DNA from 4 places in the Photobacterium sp. S4TG1 genome. Region 2 is predicted to be linked to each of the others. Evidence: predicted binding sites of a transcription regulator. Region 2 holds the regulator's gene; each other region holds the start of a gene.
What was found. The regulator PurR, encoded in region 2, represses purine synthesis genes. The targets are predictions, from matches to a motif close to TNANGNAAACGTTTNCNTNA.

Region 1 (8,399 bases), on a different contig from region 2:
GGAGTTTATCAGTACCAAAGAAGCTAATTTTGCTTTAGTGCGTAATGAACATCGATTTCGTGTCAGTGCTTTTTGGCAACGAGAATTACCCGGAATGGTTATCCGTCGTATTGAAACTCAAATCCCTCAAATAAGTGATTTGCAGTTACCGATTGAGATGGAGCGATTAGCGTTATCAAAACGTGGTTTAGTGTTAATTGTTGGGGCAACAGGATCGGGTAAGTCAACCTCGATGGCGGCAATGACGGGTTATCGAAATCAACATCAAAGTGGGCACATTTTAACGGTTGAAGATCCGATTGAATTTGTCCATAAACATAATAAATGCATTGTGACTCAGCGTGAAGTTGGGTTGGATACTGCTAGTTATGAAGTGGCGCTAAAAAATTCATTACGTCAAGCGCCGGACATGATTTTAATCGGTGAAATTCGTACCCGTGAGACCATGGAATACGCGATGAATTTTGCGGAAACTGGCCATTTATGTATGGCAACGTTGCATGCCAATAATGCCAATCAAGCATTAGAACGTATTTTACATTTAGTGCCCAAAGAGCGACGAGATCAATTTTTATTTGATTTATCACTCAACTTAAAATGTATTTTGGCGCAGCAATTAGTAGCCGATGCTAATGGAGAGGGGCGTCACGGTGTGTATGAGTTATTGCTCAATACCCCTCGTGTCGCTGATTTGATTCGCCGTGGCGATCTGTATGAAATAAAAGATGTGATGGCAAAATCAACCGAAGCGGGAATGATGACTTTTGACCAATCATTGTATGCATTATTTAGTGAAGGAAAAATTAGTGAGCAAGATGCACTCTATTATGCTGACTCTGCAAATGATTTACGGTTAATGATTAAAGTGGGTGATCATAGTATTCAGCCGTTAAGTAGTTTATCGGGAGTAACGCTTGAAAACAGTTAAAGTCTATGATGATCCTTTTACTAAAGGAACATCATGGGAAAATTGTTAATAATTATGCTCTATACGAGTGTTTTTATTTAAGGCGTTGTTTTATAGGTTATTTATTTTAAATTCTCAACGTAAAATACAGTGGGTAAGCTTTTGGGTTTAAGTGATCAAAAAGCTGTACAAGCTGATCAAGCCAGTGATACTACAGCTTGAGAAACAAAGAGAAGTGATTTAGAAAACAGCTGTCAGCTTTGTGATGATCTTATGAGCTAAAGCTGTACCAGACAAAAAAAAGACAAGCTTCAGATGAAAGCTTGTCTTTTTTATGTTTTTAGTCAGAGATGATAGCTGCTGTTAATTAAGCGCCATATTGACGTTCAAACCAGCTTTCCAAAATGACCACGGCTGATTGTGAATCAATGTTACCTTTGCTTAATGAACGATAACCACCGCGTTCAAATAAATCTGCTTTTGCTTCTACAGTACTTAAACGTTCATCGTGTAGTTCAACCGCGTAGCCAAATCGACCATGAATACGATTCGCAAATTTCTTGGCCCGTGGTGCGATAGTTTCAAGTTCTTTACCTTCAAGATCTAATGGTAATCCCACTACGATTAAATCTGGTTGCCATTCTTTAAGGATCTTTTCAATATCATCCCAATTAGGAATGCCATCTTTGGCTTTTAAAGCTGCGAGAGGACTGGCAGTACCAGTAAGTTCTTGACCGATAGCAACACCAATACTTTTGGTGCCGTAATCAAAGCTTAATACGCTGCGAGATTGACTCATGCATGGCCTATATCTGATGATAGATTCGCGGGGGTAATACCCAATTTTGCAAGGGCTTGTTGCCAGCGCTGATCTATCGGAGTGGAAAAAATAATATCGCTATCTGCTTCAATGGTTAGCCAATTATTATTCGCTAATTCTTGCTCTAGTTGACCGACATCCCAACCCGCATAACCGAGTGCGACAATAAATTGTTGGGGTGCTTGATGAGTGCCTAGTTGCGCTAAAATATCTAAGGATGTGGTCACCGCTAGTTGGGGGGTGATAGTCGTACTAGAGCTATAATCAGCTTGGATTGTGTGTAATACAAAACCGCGATCTTCTGCGACAGGTCCGCCATTAAGTACAGGCGCTTCAATACTTATCGGGTCAATTAATGGTTGTGTACGTTCAATATTAATTTGATCAAGCATGTCGACAATTGAAATTTCAATCGGCTGATTAATGATGATACCCATTGCACCTTCATCATTATGTTCACAAACATAAATGACACTATGCTTAAAATTTGGATCTTCCATAGTGGGCATTGCCACTAGAAAATAATTGGTCAGGTTCATTTACAACACCATTAAATACACGTCAGCACCGATGATGGTGTTGATAATAAAAAGCAGCGATAAAAAATAATCGCTGCGTTCTTGGTTTGATTATGGCTGATGTTTAGCGCTTAGGTGATCTTAGTTAGCGTTAATACGGCGTTCAATCGCATCCATTAATTTACCTGTGATAGAAATATCAAATGCAGCTTCAATTTCACAAATACAGGTTGGGCTGGTTACGTTAATTTCAGTGAGTTTATCGCCAATTACATCAAGACCAACAAAGATCAAGCCTTTCTGTTTTAAAATTGGCGCAACAGTTTCTGCAATTTTACGATCAGTGTCGCTAATTGGACGCGCTTCACCACGACCGCCAGCGGCCAAGTTACCGCGAGTTTCACCTTTAGCTGGAATACGCGCAAGGCAGTATGGCATTGGTTCGCCATCAACCACTAAAATACGCTTATCACCGTTACTGATATCAGGCACGAATGTTTGTGCCATACAGTAGTTTTGACCCATTGCGGTTAGTGTTTCAATGATCACCGATACGTTAGGATCATTTTTCATTACACGGAAGATTGACGAACCACCCATGCCATCAAGCGGTTTTAGGATCACATCACCGTGTTCTTTATGGAATGCCTTTAGTTTGTCGGCACGACGAGTCACAATCGTGGTTGGCGTTAGTTCTGGGAACCATGCGGTAAATAATTTTTCATTACAATCACGTAGGCTTTGCGGTTTGTTAACGATTAATGCACCGTTATCTTCTGCGCGCTCAAGAATGTAAGTCGCATAAATGTATTCAGTATCAAACGGAGGATCTTTTCGCATTAATACCGCATCAAGATCCGCGAGTGGAATCTCTTGCTCATTATGAAATTCAAACCAATCGTTTGGATCTTTTTTTACAGTTACAGTGCGAGTACGTGCAATTGCGACACCTTGCTCTAAAGAAAGATCACTCATTTCCATGTAGTGTAATTCCCAACCACGACGTTGAGCTTCCATCATCATGGCAAAGGTCGAATCTTTTTTGATATTGATAGACTCGATAGGGTCCATCACAATACCTAGCTTGATCATTGTTTTCTCCTGATTACTCAGCCAAGATCACCAAAGCGAACTTGCAGTGCGGTAATGGCTGTCATTGCGGTAGTCTCAGTGCGTAACACACGTGGGCCTAATAAAATTTCGTCAAATTTATATTGCTCTGTCATGCTGATCTCTTCAGCTGACAAGCCACCTTCAGGACCGATCAATAACCGTACTTTGGTTACTGGGGTAGGGAGGGTGTTAATTGAATAATGCGCACGAGGGTGTAAATTTAGTTTTAAACCATCATATTCTTCAGCGCACCATTGCTCTAGCTTCATTACCGGGCGAATGGTAGGAACGACATTACGGCCACATTGTTCACAGGCTGCAATTGCGATTTTCTGCCACTGTTCCAGTTTCTTCTCAAAGCGTTCAGCATTGAGTTTAACGCCACAACGCTCTGAAATAAGTGGTGTAATTGTATTAACACCTAATTCAACCGATTTTTGAATGGTGAATTCCATTTTATCACCGCGTGAAATCACTTGGCCTAAGTGAATATCTAATGGTGACTCAATGCTATGTTCAACACGCGCTTGAATCTCAACTTCAACACTTTTTTTGCTCGCACTACTAATAACAGCGGGAAACTCTGCATTGCTGCCATCAAACAGTAATACTTGTTGCCCAACTTGCATCCGCATTACACGGCCAACATGGTTAGCCGCATCGTCGCTAAGCATAACCGTACCTTGGCTAGGTAAAGGTTGTGGGTGGTAAATTCGTGGAATTCTCATGATGCGGTCATCTGTAGTAATTGTTGGGTAATAAAAGATATTACCATGGTTGACGACAGAAGAGAGGGCAAAAATCAGTGTGGCGAGGAACGAATAATAAAAATTATTGAGGTCGTTTAAATACGACTCAAATTACGATGCTTTGAGCTGTAGCTGTTGGCGACATTTACGGCAATGGTAGCTGGCTTGGCCTCGTAGAACCTTATTATGGCGACGAATAGTGAGTGGGTATTCACTACATGGGCAGTGGTAAATATAAGTTGTTCCAGCCACTGAACTGACATTAAAGTTGTGAGTAGTTTTGGGGGGGACATTGAAAACTTCAGTCATGATTATTTGCCATTCACGGCCATGAGGACGAACGCGACCAAAGTGTTTAAACACCACTAAATGCGCGACTTCATGAGCGATAACCTCATTTAAAAATGCATCAGGGTTTTCGGCTAATAGTATTGGATTAAAGCGTAATTCCCATTTCTGTAAGTGCGCAGTACCGGCAATTTTACCACGTTGAGTAAAGTTAACCTTAGGCATGGTTAGGCGTTTATTCAAACGCTGGTTAGCATGAACAATGCAATATTCTACGTGAGTAAGCACTTGCTTTTGTAACGGAGTCATAGCCAAAAATATCCTCAGTTATTATCTATATTGGTGCAAAATAACCATAGCTGACTATACACTGCAATATAAAAAATAGCGGTTATTTTATTTTAGACATAAAAAAGGGGCGAATAATCGCCCCTTAGTATTTGATAAACTTAATTTTATTATTATTTAAGTTTAGCGAAGTCGCGTAGCGCTTCTACTTTGTCTGTTTTTTCCCAAGGGAATTCTTCGCGACCAAAGTGACCATATGCAGCCGTCTTTTTGTAGATAGGCTGAAGTAGGTTTAGCATTTCTTGTAGGCCGTATGGGCGAAGGTCGAAGTGCTGGCGAACCGCTTCAATAATAATATCTTGGTGTACTTTTTCAGTACCGAACGTTTCAATCATGATAGATGTTGGATCAGCAACACCGATAGCGTATGAAAGTTGAATTTCACAACGCTCAGCCATACCAGCGGCAACGATATTTTTCGCTACATAACGTGCTGCGTATGCTGCTGAACGGTCAACTTTTGATGGATCTTTACCCGAGAATGCACCGCCACCGTGACGTGCTGCGCCGCCGTAGGTATCAACGATAATTTTACGACCTGTTAAGCCACAGTCACCCATTGGGCCACCGATAACAAAACGACCAGTTGGGTTGATAAAGAATTTAGTATCTTTACGTAACCACTCTTGTGGTAATACTGGCTTGATGATTTCTTCCATTACCGCTTCACGTAGATCAGCTGTTGAAATTGAATCACTGTGTTGAGTTGATAATACAACCGCATCAATACCAACAATTTTACCTTGATCGTATTCAAATGTTACTTGAGATTTAGCATCAGGACGTAACCAAGGTAGGCTGCCATTCTTACGTACGTGCGCTTGACGCTGAACAAGACGGTGTGCATAAGTGATTGGTGCAGGCATGAACTCTTTGGTTTCGTTGGTTGCATAACCAAACATAATACCTTGGTCGCCAGCGCCCTGTTCTTTAGGGTCAGTCTTATCAACGCCTTGGTTGATATCTGGTGATTGCTTACCAATGGTATTTAAAACAGCGCAAGAATTAGCATCAAAGCCCATGTCTGAGTGAATATAACCGATTTCACGCACTGTTTCACGAGTGATTTCTTCGATATCAACCCAAGCTGATGTTGTTACTTCGCCACCGACCATTACCATGCCAGTTTTTACGTAAGTTTCACAAGCAACACGTGCTTTTGGATCTTGCTCTAAAATTGCATCCAAGACTGCGTCTGAAATTTGGTCTGCAATTTTATCTGGATGACCTTCTGATACCGACTCAGAAGTAAACAGATGTTTAGCCATTGATGGTCTCACTTATATTCATAAATTTGGTAGAACGGTAGCGGTAATACTGATACTGCACTGCATTCCATACGTTTATATGTATGGAGCTACCTCCGTCTAGACGTCTATAATACCCCGACCAGTTATAAAATCAACAATGTAATCTGTAAGGATTTAGCGAAAACCGGTATTGGTGAAAGAAGAAGCTTTTTATTGTTACCATTTTAAATACAAAAACTTAAATTCAGACTGATTGCATATTGTTGAATAAATTGGTTTTTTTAAAAACGAAAACGTTTGCAGTCAATGGCATCTATTTGAGACAATATTGAAGCGAAATTAAGTGATCATTAATAAAAATGGTAACTATTTGTTCGTAATTTATTATTTTATGACTATTTGGAGCAGATATGTCTTCTAGCAATGCGGTGTCTCGTAAAGAACTAGCCAATGCAATTCGTGCACTTAGTATGGATGGTGTGCAACAAGCGAACTCAGGTCATCCGGGTGCGCCGATGGGAATGGCAGATATTGCTGAAGTATTGTGGCGTGATCATTTGAATCATAATCCACAAAATCCAAACTGGGCTGATCGTGATCGCTTTGTATTATCAAACGGTCATGGTTCTATGCTGATTTATTCTCTGCTTCATTTAACAGGTTATGATTTATCGATTGATGATCTTAAAAATTTCCGTCAATTACATTCAAAAACACCTGGCCATCCAGAATATGGTTATGCGCCGGGTGTTGAGACCACGACGGGTCCTTTAGGTCAAGGTATTACCAATGCGGTGGGTATGGCATTGGCAGAAAAAGCCATGGCTGAGCAATTTAACCAGCAAGGGCATGAGATCGTTGATCACTACACCTACACCTTTATGGGCGATGGCTGCATGATGGAAGGTATCTCTCACGAAGCATGTTCATTAGCAGGCACTCTAGGTCTTGGTAAGTTAATTGCTTTTTGGGATGACAATGGTATTTCAATCGATGGTGAAGTCGAAGGTTGGTTTACCGATGACACCGCCAAGCGCTTTGAAGCTTACGGCTGGCATGTTATTTCAACCGTTGATGGCCATGATGCTGATGCGATTAATGCCGCGATTGCTGCAGCACAAGCAGAAACCACTAAACCAACCCTTATTTGTTGTCAAACCATCATTGGTTTTGGCTCGCCAAATAAAGCCGGTTCTCATGATTGTCATGGTGCGCCATTAGGTGCTGAAGAAATTGCAGCAGCGCGTGAATTCCTAGGTTGGAACCACGGCCCATTTGAAATTCCTGCCGATATTGCTGCTAATTGGAATGCCATTGAAGCGGGTAATGCGAAAGAAATCGCATGGGATCAAAAGTTTGCCGCTTATAGCGCAGCTTACCCTCAATTAGCGGCTGAATTTAGCCGTCGTATGAACGGTGACTTACCAACGAATTGGGAAGCAGAAACATCACGTATTATTGCGGATCTGCAAGCTAACCCAGCCAATATCGCATCACGTAAAGCATCACAAAATGCGCTAGAAGCGTACGGTCAGTTATTACCTGAATTTATGGGTGGTTCTGCCGATTTAGCGCCATCTAACTTAACTATGTGGTCTGGCTCTAAATCACTGACACCGACAGATGCATCGGGTAACTACATTCATTACGGTGTGCGTGAATTTGGTATGACAGCCATCATTAACGGTATTGCATTACACGGTGGCTTTGTTCCTTATGGTGCAACTTTCTTAATGTTTATGGAATACGCACGTAATGCACTGCGTATGGCAGCATTGATGAAGGTGCAAAATATTCAGGTATACACTCACGATTCGATTGGTTTGGGTGAAGATGGTCCAACGCACCAGCCAGTAGAGCAAGTCGCATCACTGCGTTTAACCCCGAACATGAGTACATGGCGTCCTTGTGATCAGGTTGAATCAGCGGTTGCTTGGAAATATGCGATTGAACGTAAAGATGGTCCAACAGCGTTGATTTTCTCTCGTCAAAACCTTGATCAGCAGGATCGTAACGTTGAGCAAGTCGCGAATATCACTAAAGGTGGCTACATTCTTAAAGATTGTGCCGCTACACCTGAGCTTATTTTAATTGCAACAGGTTCTGAAGTCGGTATTGCAGCGCAAGCGTATGCAGAACTTACCGCTGCGGGTCATCAAGTACGTTTGGTTTCAATGCCTGCCACTGATTTATTTGATAAGCAAACTGCCGCTTACCGTGAAAGTGTATTACCTGCAAATGTGACTGCACGTATCGCGATTGAAGCGGGTATTGCGGATTACTGGTACAAATATGTTGGCTTGAACGGTCGCATTATTGGCATGACAACCTTTGGTGAGTCAGCGCCAGCTGATGAGTTATTTAACATGTTCGGCTTTACTGTTGAAAACATTGTTAATAATGCTA
Region 2 (8,399 bases):
CTATCAACGGGCTCGGTTACACCAAGTGATCTTGCTGATGGTTTAGGTTTAGCGATGCGTACAACAGCGGCAGGCTTAATTATTGCCCTGCCCGCGATTACAGGTTCACAGCTATTAGGTTTATGGGCAGATAGCATTATGGCGAAACTGGAGCACAGCTTAAATCGTTGTAATTTATGGTTAGAAGGCATGAACATTGATGTCAATAATAGCCCAGTAAAGCCGTGTGATACTTGTGAAGAAAACCCGGCTTACACTGGCAAATCAGCATGATTAGTATCAATAATAGTCAGCAAAATGCAGACGAACTCAATCCTGATTTAACGCCTTTATTGGATATTATCTTTATTGTTATGGTGTTTTTATTACTTACCGCAACAGTAAAAATTAAATCATTAGATGTGGAATTACCGCAGACCTCGACCCAAATATTACAAACAACCAAGGCCGATCCGATCACGATAAATCTGGTTGCGACTGAACCTTATTGGGCATTAGACGGTCAATCGGTCGACAACTGGGACAACTTTTCACAGCAATTATTAACCGCTGTAAAAGCACATTCAGATAAGCCTGTCGTTATTGGTGCTGATAAAAAAGCATCCGTAGAACAAATGCTCAAGTTATTAGCTTTTCTACAAAAAAATGACATTAAAGCCACGCAACTATTAATGGAAGATCAACAATAATGGACAGCTACCGTTCTTTTATCGCCTCACCTTGGCGTCATGTTTCTCAAAAAATACTGTTATCAGCAACACTATTTATCACCGCTTCAAGTATATTTAGTCCTCTCGCCCATGCGCAAACGGAAGCAAGTTCTGCTCGAATTATTAGTGCTGGTGCGGCTATTACTGAAATCATCAATGCGTTAGGGGCTGAAAAGCAATTGATTGCCGTTGATGTTACCAGTAAAACCCTTGTAGCGAATAACCTGCCAAAAGTCGGTTATCACCGTCAACTGTCAGCAGAAAGTCTGATTGCTTTAGCCCCCACTCGTATTATTGGTTCTGATGAAATGGGACCACCCAAAACATTAACCCTTTTAAAACAATCGGGAATTGAAGTTGATATTGTTAACGGTGGTGAAACTGTGTCTGATTTACTGCATAGAATCGATCAAGTTGCGGCCTTAACCCAACATTCACAACAAGCGCAACAACTTAAACAAACTATCGCAGCGACGGTAAAAAACATCGAAAAAAACAATACTCATCAGACTCAATCGAAAAAAGTATTGTTCTTAATGATTCATGATGGGCGACCAATTAGCGTTGCCGGCAAAAATACCACAGCAGACAGTATTATTACTTTAGCGGGGGCGATAAACCCAGCGGCAGCCGTTGTTGCAAACTATAAGCCAGTTTCAACCGAAGCTATTTTGCAAATGCAACCCGACATTATTTTACTTAGCAGTCGCACCACAGCCTCAATTAAAAATATGGCACAACTCATCAAAAAAATGCCGGTATTAGAAGCCACTCCTGCGGCAAAAAATAATGCCATTGCCGTGATTGATGGTACGGCATTAATTGGTGGCTTAGGCATTCATAGTATTAATGAAGCCATGCGTCTTAATCATGTTTTTTACCCACAATCGTAATCTGAGATAAATGTCACCATGAACGTTAGTCGTATTTCACCCCATGTCATTTATTCGATTAGTCTAGGTGCATTACTCTTTGCACTATTAAGCTCTATCGCTATTGGACCGATGGATATCAGTTATAAAGACAGTTTTTTATCTTTATTACCAGGTAAGCATCAACTCGCCACCCATGTTGATTTAGTGATCCATCAAATACGCTTACCACGAACATTATTGTGTATTGCGATTGGTGCCATACTTGCGATCTGCGGAGCGGTGCTACAAGGGTTGTTTCGTAATCCTCTTGCCGATCCGGGCATTATTGGTATTTCAGGAGGTGCTGGCCTAGGTGCTGCGTTTGCGATCATTTTATTTGCCCCATTAATGGCGCAATACCCTTTATTAATGAATATTGGTGCTGTGCCCTTCTTCGCTTTTTTGGGTGGCGCGCTGAGCACATATTTGGTGTATCACCTCGGCACTGATAAAAACGGCACATCCGTGGTTGTAATGCTACTTGCAGGTGTCGCAATTGGTGCTATTTCTGGTGCTGGTTTGGGGTTACTTAACTATATTGCCGATGATCAAGCGCTACGGGATTTTTCATTATGGTCAATGGGATCACTTGCAGGTGCGACTTGGTCAGGTATCGGCCTTGCCTTTGTGAGTCTCATTGTTATCTATTATTATTGTTATCGCCAAGCTAATGCATTGAACGCCTTTTTATTAGGAGAAGCTGAAGCTCGTCATATGGGGGTTAATGTTCAACATCTAAAGCGCAGTTTGATTATTGTTTGTGCCGCAGGTGTCGGTATTACCGTTGCTATTACAGGTCCTATTGGCTTTATCGGTTTAGTAATCCCCCATTTAGGGCGCATGATTTCAGGCCCTAATCATAAAACGTTATTGCCAATCTCAGCTATTCTAGGTGCTTTAATTTTACTTGTCGCAGATATGATCGCGCGTAGTGCTTTTGCACCACAAGAACTCCCCGTGGGTATTATTACCGCTATTTTAGGCGCTCCATTCTTCATCTATTTATTAAATAAACAAAAAGGCAGAATCGCATGACGGTAACCTCTGCATACCCAACTGTCATTTCGGCACGTGATTTGCAATTAACATTAGCAGGAAAAGTATTATTAGATGACTTTAATATTGATATAAAGGCAGGTGAGATCACGGCGCTACTTGGGCCTAATGGCGCAGGTAAAAGCACATTACTTAAAATACTCTGCGGTGAAATGACACCTGAAAGTGGTCAGGTTACATTTTTTAATCGCAATATTGAAGATTGGCAACGATCTGAATTGGCGTGTCATTTAGGTATTTTACCGCAACACAGTTCGCTGTCTTTCGCCTTTACCTGTAAAGAAGTAGTTGAACTTGGCACAATGCCTCTTTGTTTGTCACGCCAAGAAATTGATGATATCACCCTTACAACCATGCGTAATACTGATGTTCTTCATCTTGCGCCACGCTTATATCCCACTTTATCAGGAGGAGAAAAGCAACGGATCCATTTTGCACGCGTGCTAACACAACTCAGTCAAGCTGATGATAAATGTATATTAATGTTAGATGAGCCAACATCTGCCTTAGATCTCGCCCACCAGCATAAAACGCTACAAATGGCACAAACCATGGCAGCAAAAGGTGCCGCGGTTATCATCGTATTACATGATCTCAACTTAGCTGCGCAATATGCCCAACGTATGGTCATCATTCAACAAGGTAAGATTCAAGCTGATGGATCACCATGGCAAGCATTACAACCTGCAATAATTAACAACGTTTACGGTTGGCAGGTTTCTGTTCATCCTCATCCTGTTCATGGTTATCCTTACCTACTATCCTAGTATTAATGTGCATCATTTTTTTAATTGGCTGTTGTAAATTTCAGTAAAATTGCTGAAATTTACGTTTTTTTGTTGATAGTTATCAAATAATTTACTCCCAGACAATTGAAAAGTTGCACTACGCGTAACACTCAGTAAAATGTGAACGCAAGCGATTACACTTGAAAAACATGCAATAATTATAAAGCCGCGAATAAATGCGGCTTTTAGTGTTAATACTATTTAAGTATGTAATAGACACATTATTGGTGCCAAATTGAATAATTAACGGGATACTTTACGCAAAAAGATGGAATTATATTCATCTCAGTAATTACTCAATTTGGTACCTCACGATTAGCTAGAAACATCTCTAGCACCCATTATTAGAAGAATAAATATGGCAACCATTAAAGATGTTGCACGTATGGCTGGTGTTTCAACGACAACAGTTTCACACGTGATCAATAAAACACGCTTTGTCGCAGAAGCAACACAGAAAAAAGTACTGGCAGCCGTTGAAGATCTCAATTACGCACCAAGTGCTGTTGCTCGCAGCCTAAAATGTAACACTACACGCACCATTGGTATGCTGGTAACTAAATCAACCAACCCTTTTTTTGCTGAAGTTGTACATGGCGTTGAAGAGTACTGCTACCGTGAAGGTTACACGCTGATTCTATGTAACACTGAAGGTAACCTTTCTAAGCAGCATGATTATTTACGCATGCTTGCCGAAAAGCGTGTGGACGGTTTATTAGTGATGTGTTCTGATCTTGATCAGAGATTACTGGATCTACTTGAGCGTCAAAAAGACCTACCAATGGTGGTAATGGATTGGGGCCCAGAAAGCCCGCATACCGATAAAATTCAGGATAATGCTGAACAAGGTGGCTACATTGCGACTAAATATTTTATCGAACATGGCCATACTCGTATTGGTTGCTTGTCTGGCCACAACGATAAATCAACATGTCGTGAACGCCTAAAAGGCTTTAATAAAGCAATGGCAGAAGCAAACTTAGCGGTTAACGAAAACTGGATTCTTGAAGGTGACTTTGAGTGTAATTCAGCCGTTGAGGCTGCTGAGAAGTATATTGCAATGACAGATCGCCCAACCGCCATTTTCTGTTTCAATGATATTATGGCAATGGCACTGATCAGTACTTTTGAACAAGCAGGGTTACGCGTTCCCAATGATATTTCAATTATTGGCTACGATAATATTGATCTTGCCCCTTACTTCGCACCGCCACTAACGACTATTCACCAACCAAAGCGTCGTTTAGGTAAAACAGCCATTAAAATTTTAATGGAGCGTATGAAGAATAAAGATCATGAACCTCAAATCTTTGAAATGACACCTGCTATTGTTGAGCGAAAGTCAGTAAAAGATTTACGCTAACATTACTTCCCCGCTTTTATGAGCCAATATTTTTATTGGCTTTTTTCTTTTATTGTTAATGATTTACGCTCAAAGCTTCTACAAAATATCGACAGACCTCAAAAACATGAGCAACCTCACAGATTCATCAGCTTTCGTTAATATTAAAACTTACCTTTTTAAAAGATCGAATATAATACTCCCTGTAGATACATATAATAGTAAGCAAAAGACTTACAAATTATAAATAATACTTTTATATTGATAATATTATTTATAAAGTAATACATGGACGATTTAGAGTAGAAAAATTCTTTCGTAAATAACTTTAGAAATAAAAGTCAATTTACGGCTACTTTAATGTTAGGTGACACTCATTTATTCACCGAGTAGAAGTATGGACAAACCAATATTAAAAGATTCATTAAAATTATTAGACCATTTAGGTAATGTTAAATCGCGTTCTATGTTTGGTGGCTTTGGTATTTTCGCAGGCGAAGCAATGTTCGCACTTGTGGTTAATAATAAACTTCACCTTAGAGCAAACGCTCAAACAGAAGAGGAATTTAAACAAGCAGGATTAGAACCGTACATTTATAAGAAACGTGGGTTTCCTGTAATAACTAAACATTACGCTATTCTTGATGAGTGGTGGGAACAACCTGAAAAAATAATAGAGCAAGCTAAATATTCTCTTGAAGCAGCACTTGCCGATAAAAAAGCAAAAGAATGTTGCGCGCCAGCTAGGATAAAAGATTTACCTAACTTACGCCTCTCAAATGAAAGAATGCTCAAAAAAGCAGGTATTCAAACTATTGATCAACTTTACGATATTGGTGCACTCAACGCCTACAAGGCATTACAAAAAACACAAGAGGCATCTTTAAGTTTAGAATTATTATGGGCACTAGAAGGTGCAATACATGGCCAACATTGGTCTGTAATACCAGAAAGTAGACGTAACGAACTACTCGCAAAACTATAATAAATATATTCGTCAACTGGCTAAGTGACGCTTAAGAATAAAGAGGCTCAGTGCCTCTTTTATTTATTTCTGCCCCCTATTTATCAATACCCAATGATATTTCTCTATAAGGCATGTACGAAGTCAACATTAAACAAATAAAACATGATTTTTTATTTATTTAAATGTCAATTCTGCATTACTTACTTAAAACGTATATTTAACGTCTGACAACGATTATTTATCATTCGTCAACGCTTCAATATCATTACTTCGTACTCGCCCTCATTACTCACCATCTATTAGCTGTTGATTGTTGTTATTTCAAGCAATTTCTCTAATAAACACATTTTTTTCCATTAAATGAAATACAATGTTAGTTCTCTCGGTCTTGCTACTTAGAGTCAATGTGATTTTCATTTGATAAGGACATATCTTGCGTATATTAACCAAAGAAACATTCTCATTATGGGTAAAACCTTTACTATGGTTACAACAGCGCCATTTTGGCAAAGTACTTAACCCTGCTAAGTTATGGGGACGCAAACCTATGCTTTTTTGGTTAGTGGCTTTATTCTTTGGTTATCTTGATCGCAAAAAATCCCCCATTGATGCAGTGATACGCTCATTGGTTTGTGTACGCGTATCTCAACTCAATAACTGTGCTTTTTGTGTCGATGCTAATGGTATGAAATTGGCGGAACGTTGCCATTCATTAGAAAAAATTAAAGCCCTTGCAAACTGGCAGTCTTCTGAGCATTTTTCAGAACAAGAACAAGCAGTATTAACTTATACCGAAGCGATGACGCTAAGTGATCAACATGTCAGTGACGATATGTTAGCTGCTCTTGCAACTTGGTATAGCAGCGATGACATCATTGAATTAACGGCACTAGTAAGCTTTCAAAATTTATCAGCTAAATTTAATACTGCGCTTGATGTTCCTGCACAAGGTTTTTGTTCATTACCTATTCAACCTCAGCCTCAACAAAGGAGCCACGATGAAAAATAATAAACTGTTATTAGTTACCGTTATATTAGCAATTATTGGGACTTGGTTTTATTTTGATCTTGGCCAATACCTAACCCTTGAAGCTGCTAAACGTGAACAGTTAACCCTGCAAAACTATATTATTGAAAACCCAATTTCGGCGTATATTGGCTTCTTTAGTTTGTACGTATTAGTTACTGCCCTTTCTATTCCCGGTGCGTCCATATTAACGTTATTAGGTGCCGCATTGTTTGGCTTCTGGGTTAGCCTAATTATGGTATCTTTTGCCAGCACAATAGGTGCAACCTTAGCATTTCTATCAAGTCGCTTTATATTACGTGATTGGGTACAAGCAAAATTTGGTAATCGCTTAGCGACATTAAATAATGGTATAGAAAAAGAAGGTGGATTTTACCTACTGAGTTTACGTTTAATTCCAGTATTTCCTTTTTTCCTTATTAATCTGTTAATGGGATTAACTATAATTAAAACCCGTACTTTTTTCTGGGTAAGCCAATTAGGTATGTTAGCGGGTACCGCTGTCTATATTAATGCTGGTACTCAACTTGGAAAAATAGAATCACTTAGCGGCATTATTTCAGCCCCAGTCTTATTATCGTTAGTCCTACTCGGTATTTTCCCATTACTAGCAAAATGGATAATGAAAACCATGGCAGTTAAAAAACAATATAAACAATGGCAAAAGCCAACTCACTTTGATCAAAATCTCGTGGTTATTGGTGCTGGTGCTGGTGGTTTAGTCAGTGCTTATATTGCGGCAGCCGTAAAAGCTGAAGTTACGCTTATTGAACGCCACAAAATGGGTGGAGACTGTTTAAATACTGGCTGTGTCCCCTCAAAAGCACTGATTCGTGCAGCGCATACCGCAGCTGATATAAATAAAGCTTCACAACTTGGTATTGACGCTCAAATTAATAATATTGATTTTTCCCAAGTGATGGCACGTATTCAAAATGTAATAAGTAAAGTTGAGCCTCATGACTCTATCGAACGTTACAGTAAACTTGGCGTAAACTGCGTGACGGGAGATGCAACCATCTTGTCACCATGGAAAGTTGAAGTTAATGGCACTCAAATAACAACGCGTAATATTGTTATTGCCACAGGTGCACGCCCATTAGTGCCCGCTATTCCGGGTTTAGAAACGGTCAATTACTTAACGTCTGATACTGTATGGCAATTAAAAGCGCTTCCAAAACGATTACTGATCCTTGGTGGTGGCCCTATCGGCTGTGAATTAGCACAAAGTTTTTGTCGCTTAGGAGCAGAAGTCACGATTGTTGAAAGATCACCTCAACTATTAAATCGTGAAGATAGCGATGCAGCACAGTTAGTTGAACAAGCACTCACACATGATGGCGTAAAGATTTTATTGAAACATAATGCTATCCAGTTTGAATCAATACTTGATGATAATGGTCAACGAATTCAACGTGCCATCGTTGAACAAAATAACCAACAAGTTAGCATCGAGTTTGATGCAGTAATGGTCGCTTTAGGCCGTGTTGCAAATGTACAAGGATTTGGTTTAGAACAACTAGGCATTACCACAACAGAGCGCGGTACTGTGGCTGTAAATCAATACCTACAAACCCACTACCCTAATATTTATG
Region 3 (8,399 bases), on a different contig from region 2:
TAACTTGTTCCTGCAATTTTGCGATTTCATTCTCTAAGTCTTCAATTTTTTGCGGTAAGCCTGCTAACTCATGTTGAAGCGTAAAAGATAGCTTCTTACCTGCACGTTTAGGTGTTGCTTGTTGCTGCTTTTGTTCTTGATCTGCTTTTTTCTTTTTTGCTAATTCAATTTGAGCTGCCTGCTCTTTCGCTTGATTAGCATAAGAATTAGCACGCTGAGACTGAGCATCATGGTAACCGCCAACGTATTCGTTAACAACGCCATCACCTTCAAAAATCCAGCTTGTAGTCACAGTATTATCAACAAATTGACGATCGTGACTGACTAAAAGTAGTGTCCCTTGATAATTGGCAAGAATATCTTCTAAAAGTTCCAATGTTTCGATATCTAAATCGTTTGTTGGTTCATCGAGAACCAATAAATTATTAGGCTTAAGGAACAATTTTGCGAGTAACAAACGGTTTTTCTCACCACCAGACAATGCTTTAACCGGCGTACGAGCACGACGAGGATGGAATAAGAAATCTTGTAAGTAACCTAAAGCATGACGCGTCTTACCATTAATGGTTACTTCTTGCTTACCGTCAGCAAGGTTATCCATTACCGTTTTCTCTGGATCTAGAATTTCACGGTATTGGTCAAAATAAGCGACTTCAAGTTTAGTACCACAATGGAAGTCACCTTCTGTTGCTTGTAATTTATCAAGCATCACTTTAATCAGCGTACTCTTACCACAACCGTTAGGACCAATTAATGCAATACGATCGCCACGCATAACATTAAAGCTAAAGTCTTTAACGATTTGCTTATCGCCGTAACTATAACCGATATTTTTAGCTTCAAAGACAATCTTACCTGAACGGTTAGCATCTTGTAGCTGCATATCAGCTTTACCAACCACGTCACGACGCTCACTACGCTCGTTACGTAATGCTTTAAGTGCACGAACACGCCCTTCATTACGCGTACGACGTGCTTTAATACCTTGACGGATCCATACTTCTTCTTGCGCTAATTTCTTATCAAATAACGCGTTTTGTTCTTCTTCTACACGTAATAGTTCAGTTTTAGCATCTAAGTAAGCTTCATAGTCACCAGGGAAAGACACTAATTGACCACGATCTAAATCGATAATACGTGTTGCCATTGAACGAATGAATGCACGGTCGTGAGAAATAAAGATAATTGAACCACGGAAATCTTTTAAGAAACCTTCAAGCCATTCAATTGTTGTTACGTCGAGGTGGTTCGTTGGCTCATCCAATAAAAGGATATCAGGATCACATACAAGCGCACGAGCAAGTGCCGCTTTACGTTGCCAACCACCAGAAAGGTCAGTTAACAGTGTATGTGGTTCTAATTTTAAACTTTCTAGAACAGCAGCAATGCGTGTATCAAGCTGCCAACCATTATGGTGATCAACTTGTTCTTGAATACGCGCTAGCTTATTAATATTCGCTTCACTAGGATCTTCTGTCACTAAATCTAACTGGTGGTGATATTCACGTAATACACGACCGGCATCAGCAAGACCTTCAGCAACATAATCAAAGACTGAACCTTCAGCATTACGTGGTGGATCTTGCTCTAAGCGCGAAACCACCAGCTCGTTTTGACGTTGAATGCTACCGTCATCAAGTAATACCTCACCAGCAATCACTTTCATTAATGTTGATTTGCCTGCGCCATTACGACCAACAAGACAAACACGCTCATGAGAATGAAGAAGAAATTCAGCTTTATCGAGTAAAGCATGATCGCCATAGGCTAGTTGGGCGTTACTGATTTTAATTAGTGCCATCTTTTTTTAACCAAGCTCATTAGTAGTTAACCATGCTGTTAACCTATTCCGATCAAACGGCCAATGAAGTTCTGGCTTCGAAATAGTGTGATCATCATGATTTGAAATTGAGAGTACGGGTATTGTTACACCGTAACGAGAGAATAAAGCATCGTCAAAGGCAATATCAACGATGCTTACTTGATGTTGCACACCCATCTCCACCAGCAAACTATAAGCTTGCTCGCAGAGATGACATCCTTGTGTGCTATAAAGTGTGATTAACACTTAGTCTTCCTTGTGAGTGATAATCCAACAGTTATGGATTTGCTTATTCTTAGCGAAATCAAGTGGTAAAGTCTTATCTGAAATATTCTTAGCTTGTAGGCCAAGTTCAGTCAGTTTTTCAAGATCCATCTTGAAGTGACGCTTATTGTTAGAGAATACAATCTGTCCTTCTGGACGCAGCATACGCTTTAAGTTTTCCATCAACATGATGTGATCACGTTCAATGTCAAACGTCTGCTTCATACGCTTAGAGTTTGAGAACGTTGGTGGATCGATAAAAATCAGATCAAACGTATCATCAACTTCTTGTAGCCACTGTAAACAGTCAGCTTGAACAAACTCATGTTGATCACCTACTTGGTTATTAAGCTCCATGTTCTCTTGAGCCCAACGCAAGTAAGTATTCGACATATCAACCGTTGTTGTCGACTTAGCACCGCCGACTGCTGCATGAACCGTTGCAGAACCAGTGTAAGCAAACAAGTTAAGGAAATCTTTACCTGCTGCCATTTTACCTAGCATACGACGCGTAATGCGGTGATCTAAGAATAAACCAGTATCAAGGTAATCATAAAGATTTACTTTAAACTTAATACCGTATTCATCCACTGTCATGTGACGTTCTGCACTTGATAGCTTTTGGTATTGATTACGGCCTTTTTGACGCTCACGCACTTTTAAAATAACTTTATTTGGCTCAACACCTGTTACTTCAATCGTGGCACGTAATACATCCATAATACGACGACGCGCTGTTTCTTCAGAAACCGTCTTGGGTGCCGCGTATTCTTGAATGATCAAATAATCATTGTATTTATCAATAGCGGCATTGTAGTTAGGAAGATCCGCATCGTAAATACGGTAACACTCAACGCCTTCACGTTTAGCCCACTTACCTAACTTAGCAATATTCTTCTTTAAACGGTTGGCAAAATCAGGTGCTACGTCTTCTTGAACAATAACGCCTTCTTTTTCGCCGTCTTCTTTCTTAACACTACCTGCCGTAATTAAGTATGTTTTAAGTACACAATCTAATGCACCGTTACTTAATTTAAATTGTTTGTCAGCACGCATACGCATACAGCTTAACAATTCATTTGAACCTGAGTAGATAGCCGCAACTGAACCTTCAAAAGCCAGCTTTAAGCGATTACCAAACTCTTTGTACAATGAGATAAGTTCAGATGTTGTACCTAAACGCTCACCGTAAGGAGGGTTACAAAGAATGATGCCAGTATCAAAACCTTCTGGGCGAATCAGTTGTGTTGCATCACCATAGGCAAAATCAATCAAACTCTTCACACCAGCACGACCTGCGTTATCACGAGCAATCGCTAATACACGTTGATCCATTTCACGACCAAAGAACTTAGTCGTTACTTTTGATGGTCCACGACGCGCTTTTACTGTCGCTTCAGCATGAATTTCTAACCATGCTTCTTTGTCAAAGTCTTTAATTGACTCAAAACCCCAACGCTTACGTTTAAGGCCTGGTGCAATTTCAGCAGCCATCATAGCGGCTTCAATGACTAACGTACCAGAACCACACATTGGATCTAACAATGCTATTTCTGGTGTCCAACCGCTTTTCATAACTAAAGCTGCAGCATGAGTTTCACGAAGAGGAGCACGACCAGCTTCGCTACGGTAACCACGTTGGTGTAAACCGCTGCCTGCCATATCTAGGCCAAGGATACCTTTCTCACCAGACAGACGCATATGAATACGTAAATCTGGATTTTCACGATCGATATTAGGGCGACGAAGATCCGCTTTAGTAAAACGGTCAACAATCGCATCTTTGATTTTCATCGCACCGTATTGGCTATTACGGATTTCACGGTTAGTACCATTGAAATCAACCACAATACGGGTATTGCTATCAAAGTGGCTCATCCAATTAATCGCCGTTGCACCTAAGTATAAGTCCATATCATCACGGACATTAAACTCACTCAACACTTGGATGATTCGAGAGGAAATACGTGTCCATAGACAGCAACGATAAGCCATTGCTTGATCTGCTTTAAAACGGACACCGGCATGCACAACTTGAATGTTTTGTGCACCTAATTGTTCTAGTTCATCCGCAAGCAAGTTTTCTAGGCCGCGGGAAGTAATCGCTAAATATTGATTCATGGCGTTCTTTTCACACTAATATTGCGTCGAATTATAACTGAAATCACATTAAATACCTCGCTTTTACCTCAATCAATTTCCTTATTAGATGAAAAAAACAACCTTTGTTAACTGATAAGCCTTTCCACCTCACTTTTTGAACATAAATTCAGCGCATATTTTTACTAGCAAGTCATTTGTCTTATGATAAGCATCATTGAATACGTATAGAAACAATATAGCCAAATATTGCTACCTGTCATCACCAAAACCAAGGTTGAATCCATTGTTTTCAAATATAAACAATAGATAAACCATTAATTAATAATAAAAAAATATAGATAAACTCTTAACTTTACAATGAGTGTCGCGCAAAACAAAAACCAAACACTAACCTTTTAACTGGTATTTGGAATAATTGGAATAACCAAATGCACTATTTTATAATCAGGGTATTGGTGCCTTCAAAATAAGGAAATTAGCAGATAATAAGTGAGGTTATTAGCTGTAATATTGGTAAGATTATTCGTATTTAAGTGTGCCTGATTTGCTTATTATTTAGGCTGCAATGTTTATTTTTTTGAGATTGATCACATAGTTAATGATACCCATATCACTTTTTTGTCGCAATTTACTTAAAACCACCAGCACAATAACAAGACAAAAGGTCAAATGTAGACAAGACTATTTAAGCAGATAGATAAGTCTATATAGGTCGATTAAGGAATATTGGTTGTGATGGTACTAAATTGATTACAATGATAAGCAGACAGAAAGGCACTAGTACGATAGAAATAAAGCGAAAGTGTAATCGAGATTTGTTCGTATGGAAGAAGGAAGTATATTACGCGCAAGGGTAATGCTTAAAGATTAGGGACTGGTGATGAATAAACCTAAACACCATTTACGAACCTAAATGGAGAAGAATGGAAAACTATTCCCTACCCTACTAAAGCAAAGTTCATTGGTTTAGCGTCTAAATAAGATGTCATTCGATTATTCATTACGCGGATCGTATCAGAAAAGTTCATTACCTTATTATTATCTAATGCCATTGGTGTTACATCAGCTAACATACAAAGGCTTGAATTGCCGTCATTTTCAACCACAATAAATCGAGCACACCCATGATCCGTTTGTAGTATAACCACTTCTCCCCAATGAGGATCAGCTCCTATTTGCGGCGTAAAAAACCAACTTTTAGCCATTATAGGTTTTTGAAAACGATACGTTGCTACGGCATTTAATGCTAATTCAGATTTACGCGCTTCAGAAAGTGTTAGCTCATCCATGCCTTCTTTAAACGCTTGATAAGCCGCTACATCGGTTACCGTAAAGACTTGCTTTGATGTTGATCTGGCCTCTTCAACTAATTTTTTGGTTGGTATAGAAACACAAAATAATAATTCATTGCCAAGATCAAGTATCAGCGTATTACGTTGCATATCAAACCGCCAGTGCCAAGAATTGTTTGGAGTTAGCATGATTCCCTCACTCTCTTACTCTATATCAACGATTGTAGACAAAATTTTACGTCACAGATGAAAAATTAAAAGGGGAAAAATAATGACAATAATTCCCCTGAAATTATGCAGTTTTATTATTTTTTTTATTCGTAGATACAAAAAAGCCAAATTGAATGCATGATCCAATTTGGCTCCAATAATAATCTTATGATAGATGAACGATGGCTAGCTATTTATATTAAAGACCGTTAACAATGTCTTTTACTAAACGTGGGCCATGGTAAATAAAGCCAGTATAAACTTGAACCAATTGCGCACCTGCTTGAATTTTTTCACGAGCAGCCATTGCAGAGTCAATACCACCGACACCAATAATCGGCAATGCGCCATTCAACGCAATAGCCATTTTACGAATAACTTCAGTACTCTTATTTTGCAATGGGCGACCACTTAGCCCTCCCATTTCATCGCAATGATCCATACCTTCAACTAAGGTACGATCTAATGTAGTGTTAGTACCAATAACACCATCGATATTGTTACGAATGAGTGATTCACAAACTTGAACTATTTCTTGATCATCAAGATCAGGCGCGATCTTAAGTGCTAACGGTACATACTTGCCATGTAATTCAGCTAGCTCAGTTTGTGTTTGTTTTAGTTGTGATAATAAATCATCTAATGCTTCGCCATATTGTAGCGAACGTAATCCTGGTGTATTTGGCGATGAGATGTTGACTGCAATATAACCTGCATACTGATAAACTTTTTCCATACAGATTAAATAGTCTTCAGCACCCTTTTCAATCGGTGTATCTTTATTCTTACCGATGTTAATGCCAATCACACCGTCGTAATTTGATTTCTTTACATTTTCAACCAAATTATCAACGCCTAGGTTATTAAAACCAAAACGGTTAATAATGCCTTCAGCTGGAATTAAACGAAATAAACGTGGTTTATCATTACCCGACTGAGGGCGAGGTGTTACTGTACCAACTTCAACAAAACCAAATCCCATTGCGCCAAATGCATCAATACATTCGCCATTCTTATCTAGGCCAGCCGCTAAACCGACAGGATTTCTAAACGTAATACCCATAACTTCAACAGGACGCTCAGGAACATGTTGACGATAGAAGAGATCAAGTGGAGTGCCAGTAAAGCGAGAAAAATTCTGAATAGCGAGGTCGTGTGCTTTTTCTGCATCCAACTGGAAAATAGCGGATCGTGCGATGCGATATAACATTATAACTCCATTAAAAATCCCGTATAAACGGGGTGGTATTATTCACAGTTATAAGGCTAAATACAATCCCTATTCTTTTGATTATTATCAATAAAACATGGACTTATATTTTATATCAATATTTACAATAGCTTATAAGCGGCATTAGTTTCAAATAATTACCCTTAAAAGCAAACGTTTTCGTGATGTGAGGTAAAACAAACCACATAAGAACATTTACCTTACATAACAATCACTAATTAATACATTTCATTTACGATAAACCTGTTATTTAAGGCCGTCATTTTTTATATATAACCACAACTCAGTATTTTCTTATTAGTCATTATTGCTATCATTTCACCTTATTTAATAGAAAAACAGCCATCAATGATGGTATTTCAGGTGTAGTAAATAATGCCAACGTTGTAAAATAGCATGCAATAACATTATTATTGTCCATTATGAGTAACCGCTGAAAATAAATTTAAAAACACAGCTAAAGGCGTTCGATAGTCTCAAGTTTATTATCATTGGTAACCACTACACGAAATTTCCCGGTAATACCAGCATGAGTTAAAAAACGCCGTAACCTTATCGCAGGTAGTTGAAGCTTTAAGCCAGTATCCGTTAAAACCACCACACTACTGGCGGCACCTGAATAATGTTGCTGAAAAAGGGTGTAACTCATATCAATCGTAAATGTAAAGCTGCGCATAGCTAATTATCCATTCGTTGTGATATCAAATCGGTTAAAACAATAAGATAAAATAAAAGCCAGTGACTATTATCAATCAGTCACTGGCTTTCGCTTACCATCATATTAGATCATCAATAACTTATTTTTGATCTAACGCTTTCTGTACTTTTTCAAATAGGTCTTTAGCTAGATTATCCATCGCTGCTAATTTTTCTAGTTGCTCGCGCATCAATTGTTGGCGGCTAGCATCATATTGACGCAGTTTAAGTAAAGGCTCAATCAAACGAGCCGCTACTTGTGGGTTACTGGTGTTTAGAATCGTTAATATTTCAGTTAAAAACGCATAACCAGAACCATCTTTAGCATGGAAATGGACTGGGTTATTAGCACTAAAACCAGCAACTAAACTACGAGTACGGTTAGGGTTTTTCAAGCTAAATGTCGGATGGTTCATTGTCTGACGTACATTTTCTAATGCATCTGCCGCAGGATTGGTGCCTTGCAACATAAACCATTTATCCATCACTAAGCCATCATGGCTCCATTTATCACTGAAATCAGCCACTTGCTCTGCACGACAATCAAGTTGCGCATTATTGGCTGCCGACATTGCGGCCATCGTATCTGTCATATTGTCAGCAACTTTATATTGCGCAGCTACTAATGCATTACCTTGTGCGGTAAATGCTAAATATGACAAACATTTATTACGCAGTGCGCGTTGTGCCATTGCGGTATGATCTAAGCTATAACTACCTTGCGTTAAGCTGTGATAAATCGCACTAAACTCATCTTCCATTTCAGACGCAAGTAACTGGG
Region 4 (8,399 bases), on a different contig from region 2:
AACTTGCCGATCGTACTCACAACATGCGCACGTTAGGTGCTTTACGCCCTGATAAACGACGTCGTATTGCTCGTGAAACCCTTGAAATCTTCTCTCCGCTTGCCCACCGCCTTGGTATCCATAACATCAAATCTGAACTTGAAGAGCTTGGCTTTGAAGCGTTATATCCCAACCGCTACCGCGTCCTAAAACAAGTCGTCGCAGCAGCCCGTGGCAATCGCAAAGAAATCATTACTAAAATTCACGCTGAAATTGAGGGTCGCCTCAGTGATGCGGGAATAACCGCGATCGTTTCTGGTCGTGAAAAGAATTTATACTCCATCTACAACAAGATGAAGAATAAAGAACAACGCTTCCATTCGATCATGGATATCTACGCCTTCCGCGTTTTAGTCGATGATCTTGATACTTGCTACCGAGTATTAGGTCAGGTACATAATCTGTACAAGCCACGCCCAAGTCGAATGAAAGATTATATCGCCATTCCAAAAGCCAATGGCTATCAGTCGCTGCATACCTCACTGGTTGGCCCGCATGGGGTACCGGTTGAAGTTCAGATTCGTACTGAAGACATGGATCAAATGGCGGATAAAGGGGTTGCAGCCCATTGGACATATAAAGACGGTGAAGCCCCAGGCACTACTGCTCAAATTAAAGCCCAACGTTGGATGCAAAGCCTGCTTGAATTACAGCAAAGCGCCGGTAGCTCATTTGAGTTTATCGAAAACGTCAAATCTGATCTTTTCCCAGATGAAATTTACGTTTTCACCCCCAAAGGCCGCATTGTTGAATTGCCAGTTGGTGCCACGGCGGTTGATTTTGCTTACGCCGTGCATACTGACATTGGTAATACCTGCGTTGGATCTCGCGTCGATCGCCAACCTTATCCATTAAGTAAGCCGCTGAAAAATGGTCAAACCATCGACATTATCAGCGCCCCTGGTGCTCGACCTAATGCTGCATGGCTTAACTATGTAGTGACATCACGTGCGCGCACTAAAATTCGTCAAATTTTAAAAACCATGCGTCGTGATGAGTCAATAACCCTCGGTCGTCGTCTACTGAATCATGCCTTAGGTGGTGTGAACATGCAGACAATTGCGGAAGAGAATATCGCCAAAGTATTAAGCGATCTTAAACTAGAAACTGTTGATGATTTACTGACAGAAATTGGCTTAGGTGAACTGATGAGTGTGGTTATTGCGCGCCGATTATTGGGTAATGCCGACGAATTGACAGCGAAAAATAACGATCGTCGTTTACCGATTCAAGGTGCCGATGGTATTTTGCTAACCTTTGCTAACTGTTGCCATCCGATTCATGGTGATCCTATTGTGGCGCATGTCAGCCCAGGCAAAGGCCTCGTTATTCACCGTGAAGAATGTGCCAATATTCGGGGTTATCGTAAAGAACCCGATAAGTACATGGCGGTTGAATGGAGTGAAGATTTTGAGCAAGAGTTTGTTACTAACCTCAAAGTAGACATGCAAAACCACCAAGGCGCATTGGCTGACTTAACCAATACTATCGCTGCAACTGGCTCTAATATTCAAGGTTTATCGACCGAAGAAAAAGATGGCCGTTTATATACGATTACTGTTCGCCTGACGACTAAGAGCCGTGTGCACTTAGCTAATATCATGCGTCGTATTCGTATTATGCCCGACGTCGTTCGTGTTGCTCGCCAAAAGAATTAACACTATCAGCGTGATAGCTTGTTAATGATATGAATAAAGCGCCCACTTGTGGGCGTTTTGTGTATTTGGATTCCGATCCATATTATTATAACGTCATCCTTATTCTCATAAATAGTATAACCAGATGACGCCAGATCGCTTTCAACGAATTCATCAAGTCTTAGCCACTCGCCAACCTGATCTCACCGTGTGTATGGAAGAAGTCCATAAACCCAACAATGTCTCTGCCATTATTCGTACCGCCGATGCAGTTGGGGTTCATAAAGTGCATGCCGTATGGCCCAAAGAAGCGATGAAAGTATTGAGTCATACCTCAGCGGGAGCTCGTAATTGGGTTGAACTTGAAACTCACACAACAATGGTCAATGCCATTAGCGCCTTAAAAGCTCAGGGAATGCAGGTGCTTGCTACCAATTTATCGACCACTGCCGTCGATTTTCGTGAGATTGATTACACAAAACCGACCGCGATTATTCTCGGCGGCGAAAAAAATGGCATCACCGCTGAAGCATTAGCACTGGCAGACCAAGACATCATTATTCCAATGGTAGGCATGGTACAGTCACTCAATGTTTCCGTTGCAAGTGCATTAATTTTGTATGAAGCACAACGCCAACGTCAAAATGCGGGTATGTATGATCGCACCACCACCTTACTTGATGACAATGTAGTCAATCGCATTTTATTTGAGCGTGGCCACCCTGTATTAGCCAATGTTGCTAAACAGAAAAATTTACCGTACCCGCAATTAGATAATCAAGGCCAAATTGTTGCCGACGAACAATGGTGGGCTGCAATGCAAGCTAAAAAAATCAAACACCCCGTCACAGCTAGCGTAATTAAAAAGGACTAACCATGAGCGGACAACTCCTCAATACTGTCGCCCTCACCGAACTGTCTGGTGTCGGCGCAAAAATGGCAGAAAAACTCCATAAAATTGGACTCAATAATGTTCAAGATGTGCTGTTTCATTTGCCGCTTCGTTATGAGGATCGCACCCGCATTTGGCCGATTAATCGCGTCTCTCCCGGCCAATTTTTAACGGTTCAAGGCGAAGTTAGCCATTGTAGTATTCAATTTGGCAAACGTAAGATGCTGACGGTAAAAATTGGCGATACTACAGGCTCGGTGACGTTAAAGTTTTTTAATTTTAATGCTGCGATGAAAAATAGCTTTAGCCAAGGCAAGCAAGTTAAAGCCTATGGTGAAATCAAAGGCAGCCAGTTTGGACTAGAAATCATTCATCCTGATTACCGCCTTTTTTCAGAGCCGACCGAATTAAGTGTCGAAGAAACCCTCACTCCAGTATACCCAACCACTGATGGTTTACGCCAAACAACATTACGTAATTTAACCGATCAAGCCTTAGCTCTACTTGAAAAATCAGCCGTAACAGAATTACTTCCAACCGGGTTATACGATCAACAAATGACCCTTGCTCAAGCATTACAATTGATGCATCGTCCTACAGCTGATATCTCATTAGAACAACTTGATGCAGGAAAGCATCCTGCTCAAAAACGACTGATTTTAGAAGAATTATTGGCCCAGAATTTATCGATGCTGGCGCTACGTAGTAAAAGTCAGCAACATCAAAGTTGGTCATTAACACCGCAAGATAGCCTTAAACAGCAATTGCTAGCCAGCTTACCGTTTACGCCCACTGGCGCTCAACAACGAGTGGTAGCAGATATTGAGGCTGATCTAAACCAATCACAGCCAATGATGCGCTTAGTGCAAGGGGATGTAGGCTCAGGTAAAACCTTGGTTGCAGCCCTTGCCGCTTTACGCGCCATTGAACATGGCTATCAAGTTGCATTAATGGCGCCAACAGAATTATTAGCAGAACAGCATGCACTTAACTTTGCCCAGTGGCTTAACCCGATGGGGGTTAAAGTTGGCTGGATGGCAGGTAAGCTCAAAGGCAAAGCCCGTGAAAAAGAGCTGCTGCAAATTGCCAGTGGTGAGGCCAAAATGGTGGTTGGCACCCATGCCTTATTTCAAGACCAAGTAGTATTTAATAACCTCGCGCTAATTATTATTGATGAACAACACCGCTTTGGTGTCCATCAACGACTTGACCTTCGAGAAAAAGGCGCAACAAATGGACGTTACCCGCATCAATTAGTCATGACTGCAACCCCGATCCCGCGCACTCTTGCCATGACGGCTTATGCAGATATGGATACTTCAGTAATTGATGAGTTACCACCAGGACGAACGCCAATTCAAACAGTAGCGTTGCCTGACAATCGTCGCCCGCAAATTATTGAACGTATTCGCGCTGCATGCCAACAAGAAGGTCGACAGACTTATTGGGTCTGTACTTTAATCGACGAGTCGGAAGTATTAGAGGCGCAGGCAGCTTCTGATACTGCCGATGAATTAACTCGGCTACTGCCAGAGCTCAAGGTAGGCTTAGTTCATGGTCGAATGAAACCCAAAGAGAAACAAGCCATTATGGCAAGTTTTAAAGCTGGTGATATTGATTTGCTGGTTGCCACCACGGTTATCGAAGTTGGGGTTGATGTACCCAATGCCAGTTTAATGGTGATTGAAAATCCAGAGCGACTTGGACTCGCTCAGTTACACCAGCTTCGAGGTCGCGTTGGTCGAGGTCAAATCGCTAGCCACTGTGTGTTGCTTTATCATGCACCGCTAACTAAAACAGCTCAAAAACGATTAGCGGTGTTACGTGAAAGCAGTGATGGCTTTGTCATAGCGCAGCGCGATCTTGAAATTCGTGGTCCTGGTGAATTGCTGGGTACTAAACAAACCGGCATTGCTGATTTTAAAGTGGCTGATTTAATTCGCGACCAATATTTGATTCCTCAAGTCCAAAAATTAGCCCGCTATATTCATGACCAATATCCTGATAACGCCAGCGCCATTATCGATCGTTGGATAGGTCAACGCGAAAATTATTCTAACGCTTAACTCTTCTTTTATCACGGTTATAACAGCCAAAAGTAATTAACCGTGATTCATTTCCTCTTACAGATTTAGACCTAGCAGCCTCCATTATTAAAAATAAAGCAAACGATTGCTATTTTTCAAAAGATCACTACAATAGCGACAAAATTTTGCCACTTTACGCTCTGCCAGTGTTGATTTGGTTCTGAGTAACAGCAATCACAGATCACCGCCAACAACACAATAATCGCCCATTCAGCGCGAATAATGGATTTCAGAGTGCCAGTTAGGATCACGTATGACTCAGCATCACACTAGCGCAACGCCAAAAAATTCTGACCTTATTTACCGCTTAGATGATAGGCCACCATTGCCACAAACGCTCTTTGCTGCCACACAACATTTACTGGCAATGTTTGTCGCGGTTATTACGCCATCACTGATCATTTGCCAATCACTGGGCTTACCAACAAGTGACACCAATACTATTGTGAGTATGTCATTATTGGCATCAGGTATTGCATCTTTCATCCAAATTAAAACCTTTGGCCCAATTGGCTCTGGTTTATTATCAATTCAAGGCACCAGCTTTAATTTCTTGGGGCCGATTATTGGTGCAGGCCTAGCCCTTAAAGCTGGCGGCGCTGATATTCAAACCATGATGGCAGCTATTTTTGGCACCATTATTTTTGCCGCTTTTACTGAAGTATTCATTTCTCGCATTTTACAACATGCCCAACGTATCATTACTCCACTGGTCTCAGGGATTGTAGTGACATTAATTGGCTTAACCTTAATTCAAATTGGCCTAACTTCCATCGGTGGCGGCTATAGTGCCATTGCTGACGGCAGTTTTGGTAGCCTTGATAATTTAATGCTATCAGGCACAGTATTAGGTTTTATTGTATTGCTAAACCGCGTTAAAAACCCTTATTTACGGGTGTCTTCTATTGTGATCTCAATGGCCGCAGGCACGCTATTAGCGTGGTTTTTAGGCATGATAAATACCAATATCACCACATCAAATACCTTGATCGCCATTCCAATGCCAATGCAATACGGACTCAGTTTTGATTGGGGATTATTAATTCCACTAATGATAGTGTTTGCGGTTACATCACTAGAAGCCATAGGTGATATTACAGCAACCTCAGAAACATCAGAACAACCGGTAAAAGGGCCGTTGTACTTAAAACGTATTAAAGGCGGTGTTCTTGCTGATGGCCTTAACTCAGCCATGGCCGCTGTGTTTAATAGTTTTCCTAATTCAACCTTTAGCCAAAACAATGGCATTATTCAATTAACAGGCGTGGCAAGCCGTTATATCGGCTACTTTGTGGCAGGAATGTTGGTTCTACTAGGGCTATTTCCTGATGTAGCAAGCTTGGTTCAATTGATTCCAGAGCCAGTATTGGGCGGCGCAACCATTGTCATGTTTGGCACTATTGCGGCATCAGGGATTCGTATAATTTCACGCTGTCACCTTGATCGCCGCGCGATTTTAATCATGGCATTATCTTTTTCAATGGGACTTGGCATCGCCCAAAAACCTGAAATACTGCAATTCTTACCAGAGATTGTAAAAAGTATTCTTTCTTCAGGTATGGCTGCTGGCGGCATTACCGCAATTCTATTAAATATTATTTTACCAAACGAAAATGCTGAATCGGTTGAACTGATTGATGAAGCAACCGCAACTGAACACTAATTATTACCCCATTAAAAAAGCCCGCTTTCATTACTGAAAGCGGGCTTTTATTTTACTAATAACCACGTTAGCTAGGTTACAGAAAATTACTTCAATTTATGTAACGGTAAACTGATCTCAACTCTTAAGCCACCATCGCTGCGATTACGCACCGAAATTGAACCTTCATTTTGATCAATAATTCGCTTCACAATCGCCAGCCCTAAACCCGTACCTTCAGTTTCGCTGCCACGAGCTGAATCACCTCGAGTTAATGGTTGAAACATCTTAGTGACTTGATCTGGGGCAATACCAGGGCCATTGTCCTCAACACAAAACCATGCCGATTTACGATCAGCAGAGGCTCCACTGGAGAGTTTTACCCAACCATTACCGTAACGTTGAGCATTTATCACCAAGTTTGCAACTGCACGTTTAAGGGCAACAGCATTGACCGAAACAGTACCGGGGATAAGCGTTAATTTCTGCTCGATAACATTGCCATAACTGCCTTCAGTATGAGCAACATCTTCTAACAACAAATTAAGATCAACATCTTCTTCTGCTTGTTTTTTAGTCGATTTAAGATAATCCATAAACTGACTAATAATTGCATTACACTCTTCAGTGTCAGTGATCATTGAATCCGCTAAATAACTATCTTCCGCTGACATCATCTCTGTCGCTAGCCGAATCCGTGTTAATGGTGTTCGTAAATCATGACTAACGCCAGCCATTAATAAAGCACGATCATCTTCAAGCTGTTTAATCCCTTGTGACATTTGATTAAAAGCTTTAGTGACTGAGCGAATTTCAGAGGCACCTTGTTCAGGTAATTGTGGTGGAGTTTCGCCCCGCCCAACCTGCAACGCAGCTTGTTCCAACTCAACTAAAGGCCGATTTTGAATCCGAATAAATAACCATCCGCCAGCTATCACTAAAAAAGCAATAATTAAACTGTAACGAAATAAGGGAGAAAAATCATCTTCTTGCAATTCAGACAATGGAATCCGCATTAAGAAGTTTGGCATCGCATCGGTTTTCATCCACAACACATAGCTATGGGCACCAAGCAATAACCGCACATCAGTCGGCGAATGTAATTCACGCGACATTTCCTCACTCAAATAAGTGATATGAGTGGCGTCATTAAATTCTGCAGCACTAGGAGAATTGGGCGCATGTAAAGTTACACCTAATTCTTCAAGTAACTCACGTCGAATAGGACGATCAAGATAGATAGTTTGGCCATTAGCCATCTTAATATTTTCTTTCAGCATCAATTTTACTTCGTACGCTAAAATACGATTAAACTGCTGAATACTAGGAAGTAGCGCGTAATTAACAATGGTCAGATATGAAAAAATCTGGCTTGCGATTAACAAGCCAGCTAATAATATCAGTGTTCGCGCAAAAGTACTTTTGGGCGATAACCGCATGGCTTACGCCTCACGACCATCAGGAACAAACACGTATCCTAAACCCCATACGGTTTGAATATAACGCGGACGACTAGGATCTTCTTCAACCATTCGACGTAGACGTGAAATCTGCACATCAATCGAACGTTCCATCGCTGAATATTCACGACCACGCGCCATGTTCATTAATTTATCACGTGACATTGGCTCACGCGCATTAGTTACAAGGGCTTTTAATACTGCAAATTCACCCGATGTCAGTGGCATAGGTGCATCGCCACGGAACATTTCACGGGTGCCAAGATTAAGACGGAATTCACCAAACTCAATCACTTTACTTGAAACACTTGGCGCGCCCGGTGCTTCAATAGTTTGACGACGTAACACGGCACGAATACGCGCCAATAATTCACGTGGATTAAACGGCTTTGGTAAATAATCATCAGCACCGACTTCAAGCCCGACAATACGATCAACTTCATCGCCTTTCGCCGTTAGCATTAGAATAGGTAGCATGTTGTTAGCATTACGTAAGCGACGACAAATAGATAAGCCATCTTCACCTGGTAACATTAAATCCAATACCATTAGGTGAAAAGTCTCACGTGCAAGTAAACGATCCATTTGTTCGCCATTAGCGACACTGCGTACTTGAAATCCTTGCTCAGAAAGATAACGTTC

Region 1: a site for PurR is predicted at 6,279-6,298, ahead of metK (methionine adenosyltransferase). Genes of this name have one in related genera too.
Region 3: a site for PurR is predicted at 7,068-7,087, ahead of pyrD (quinone-dependent dihydroorotate dehydrogenase). Genes of this name have one in related genera too.
Region 4: a site for PurR is predicted at 4,729-4,748, ahead of VXS03_RS11225 (uracil-xanthine permease family protein). Genes of this name have one in related genera too.

Annotation. Positions count from the first base shown of each region.
Region 1 covers NZ_JAYXUH010000028.1:1,307-9,705, reverse strand. Annotated here, with positions in the region: gene VXS03_RS19585 (PilT/PilU family type 4a pilus ATPase) at 1-928, shown strand, start outside; gene ruvX (Holliday junction resolvase RuvX) at 1,275-1,706, opposite strand; gene VXS03_RS19575 (YqgE/AlgH family protein) at 1,703-2,266, opposite strand; gene gshB (glutathione synthase) at 2,387-3,337, opposite strand; gene rsmE (16S rRNA (uracil(1498)-N(3))-methyltransferase) at 3,355-4,086, opposite strand; gene VXS03_RS19560 (SprT family zinc-dependent metalloprotease) at 4,219-4,704, opposite strand; gene metK (methionine adenosyltransferase) at 4,857-6,011, opposite strand; gene tkt (transketolase) at 6,404-8,399, shown strand, end outside.
Region 2 covers NZ_JAYXUH010000004.1:179,187-187,585, forward strand. Annotated here, with positions in the region: gene VXS03_RS07760 (MotA/TolQ/ExbB proton channel family protein) at 1-273, shown strand, start outside; gene VXS03_RS07765 (ExbD/TolR family protein) at 270-689, shown strand; gene VXS03_RS07770 (heme/hemin ABC transporter substrate-binding protein) at 689-1,603, shown strand; gene VXS03_RS07775 (FecCD family ABC transporter permease) at 1,622-2,659, shown strand; gene VXS03_RS07780 (heme ABC transporter ATP-binding protein) at 2,656-3,447, shown strand; gene purR (HTH-type transcriptional repressor PurR) at 3,827-4,831, shown strand; gene VXS03_RS07790 (TfoX/Sxy family DNA transformation protein) at 5,208-5,795, shown strand; gene VXS03_RS07795 (carboxymuconolactone decarboxylase family protein) at 6,211-6,786, shown strand; gene VXS03_RS07800 (FAD-dependent oxidoreductase) at 6,776-8,399, shown strand, end outside.
Region 3 covers NZ_JAYXUH010000006.1:148,175-156,573, forward strand. Annotated here, with positions in the region: gene uup (ATP-binding cassette ATPase Uup) at 1-1,801, opposite strand, end outside; gene VXS03_RS10095 (glutaredoxin family protein) at 1,808-2,068, opposite strand; gene rlmKL (bifunctional 23S rRNA (guanine(2069)-N(7))-methyltransferase RlmK/23S rRNA (guanine(2445)-N(2))-methyltransferase RlmL) at 2,069-4,207, opposite strand; gene VXS03_RS10105 (cell division protein ZapC) at 5,128-5,670, opposite strand; gene pyrD (quinone-dependent dihydroorotate dehydrogenase) at 5,891-6,901, opposite strand; gene VXS03_RS10115 (DUF2835 domain-containing protein) at 7,380-7,598, opposite strand; gene pepN (aminopeptidase N) at 7,720-8,399, opposite strand, start outside.
Region 4 covers NZ_JAYXUH010000008.1:47,045-55,443, reverse strand. Annotated here, with positions in the region: gene spoT (bifunctional GTP diphosphokinase/guanosine-3',5'-bis pyrophosphate 3'-pyrophosphohydrolase) at 1-1,697, shown strand, start outside; gene trmH (tRNA (guanosine(18)-2'-O)-methyltransferase TrmH) at 1,822-2,550, shown strand; gene recG (ATP-dependent DNA helicase RecG) at 2,553-4,634, shown strand; gene VXS03_RS11225 (uracil-xanthine permease family protein) at 4,909-6,318, shown strand; gene envZ (two-component system sensor histidine kinase EnvZ) at 6,405-7,736, opposite strand; gene ompR (osmolarity response regulator transcription factor OmpR) at 7,740-8,399, opposite strand, start outside.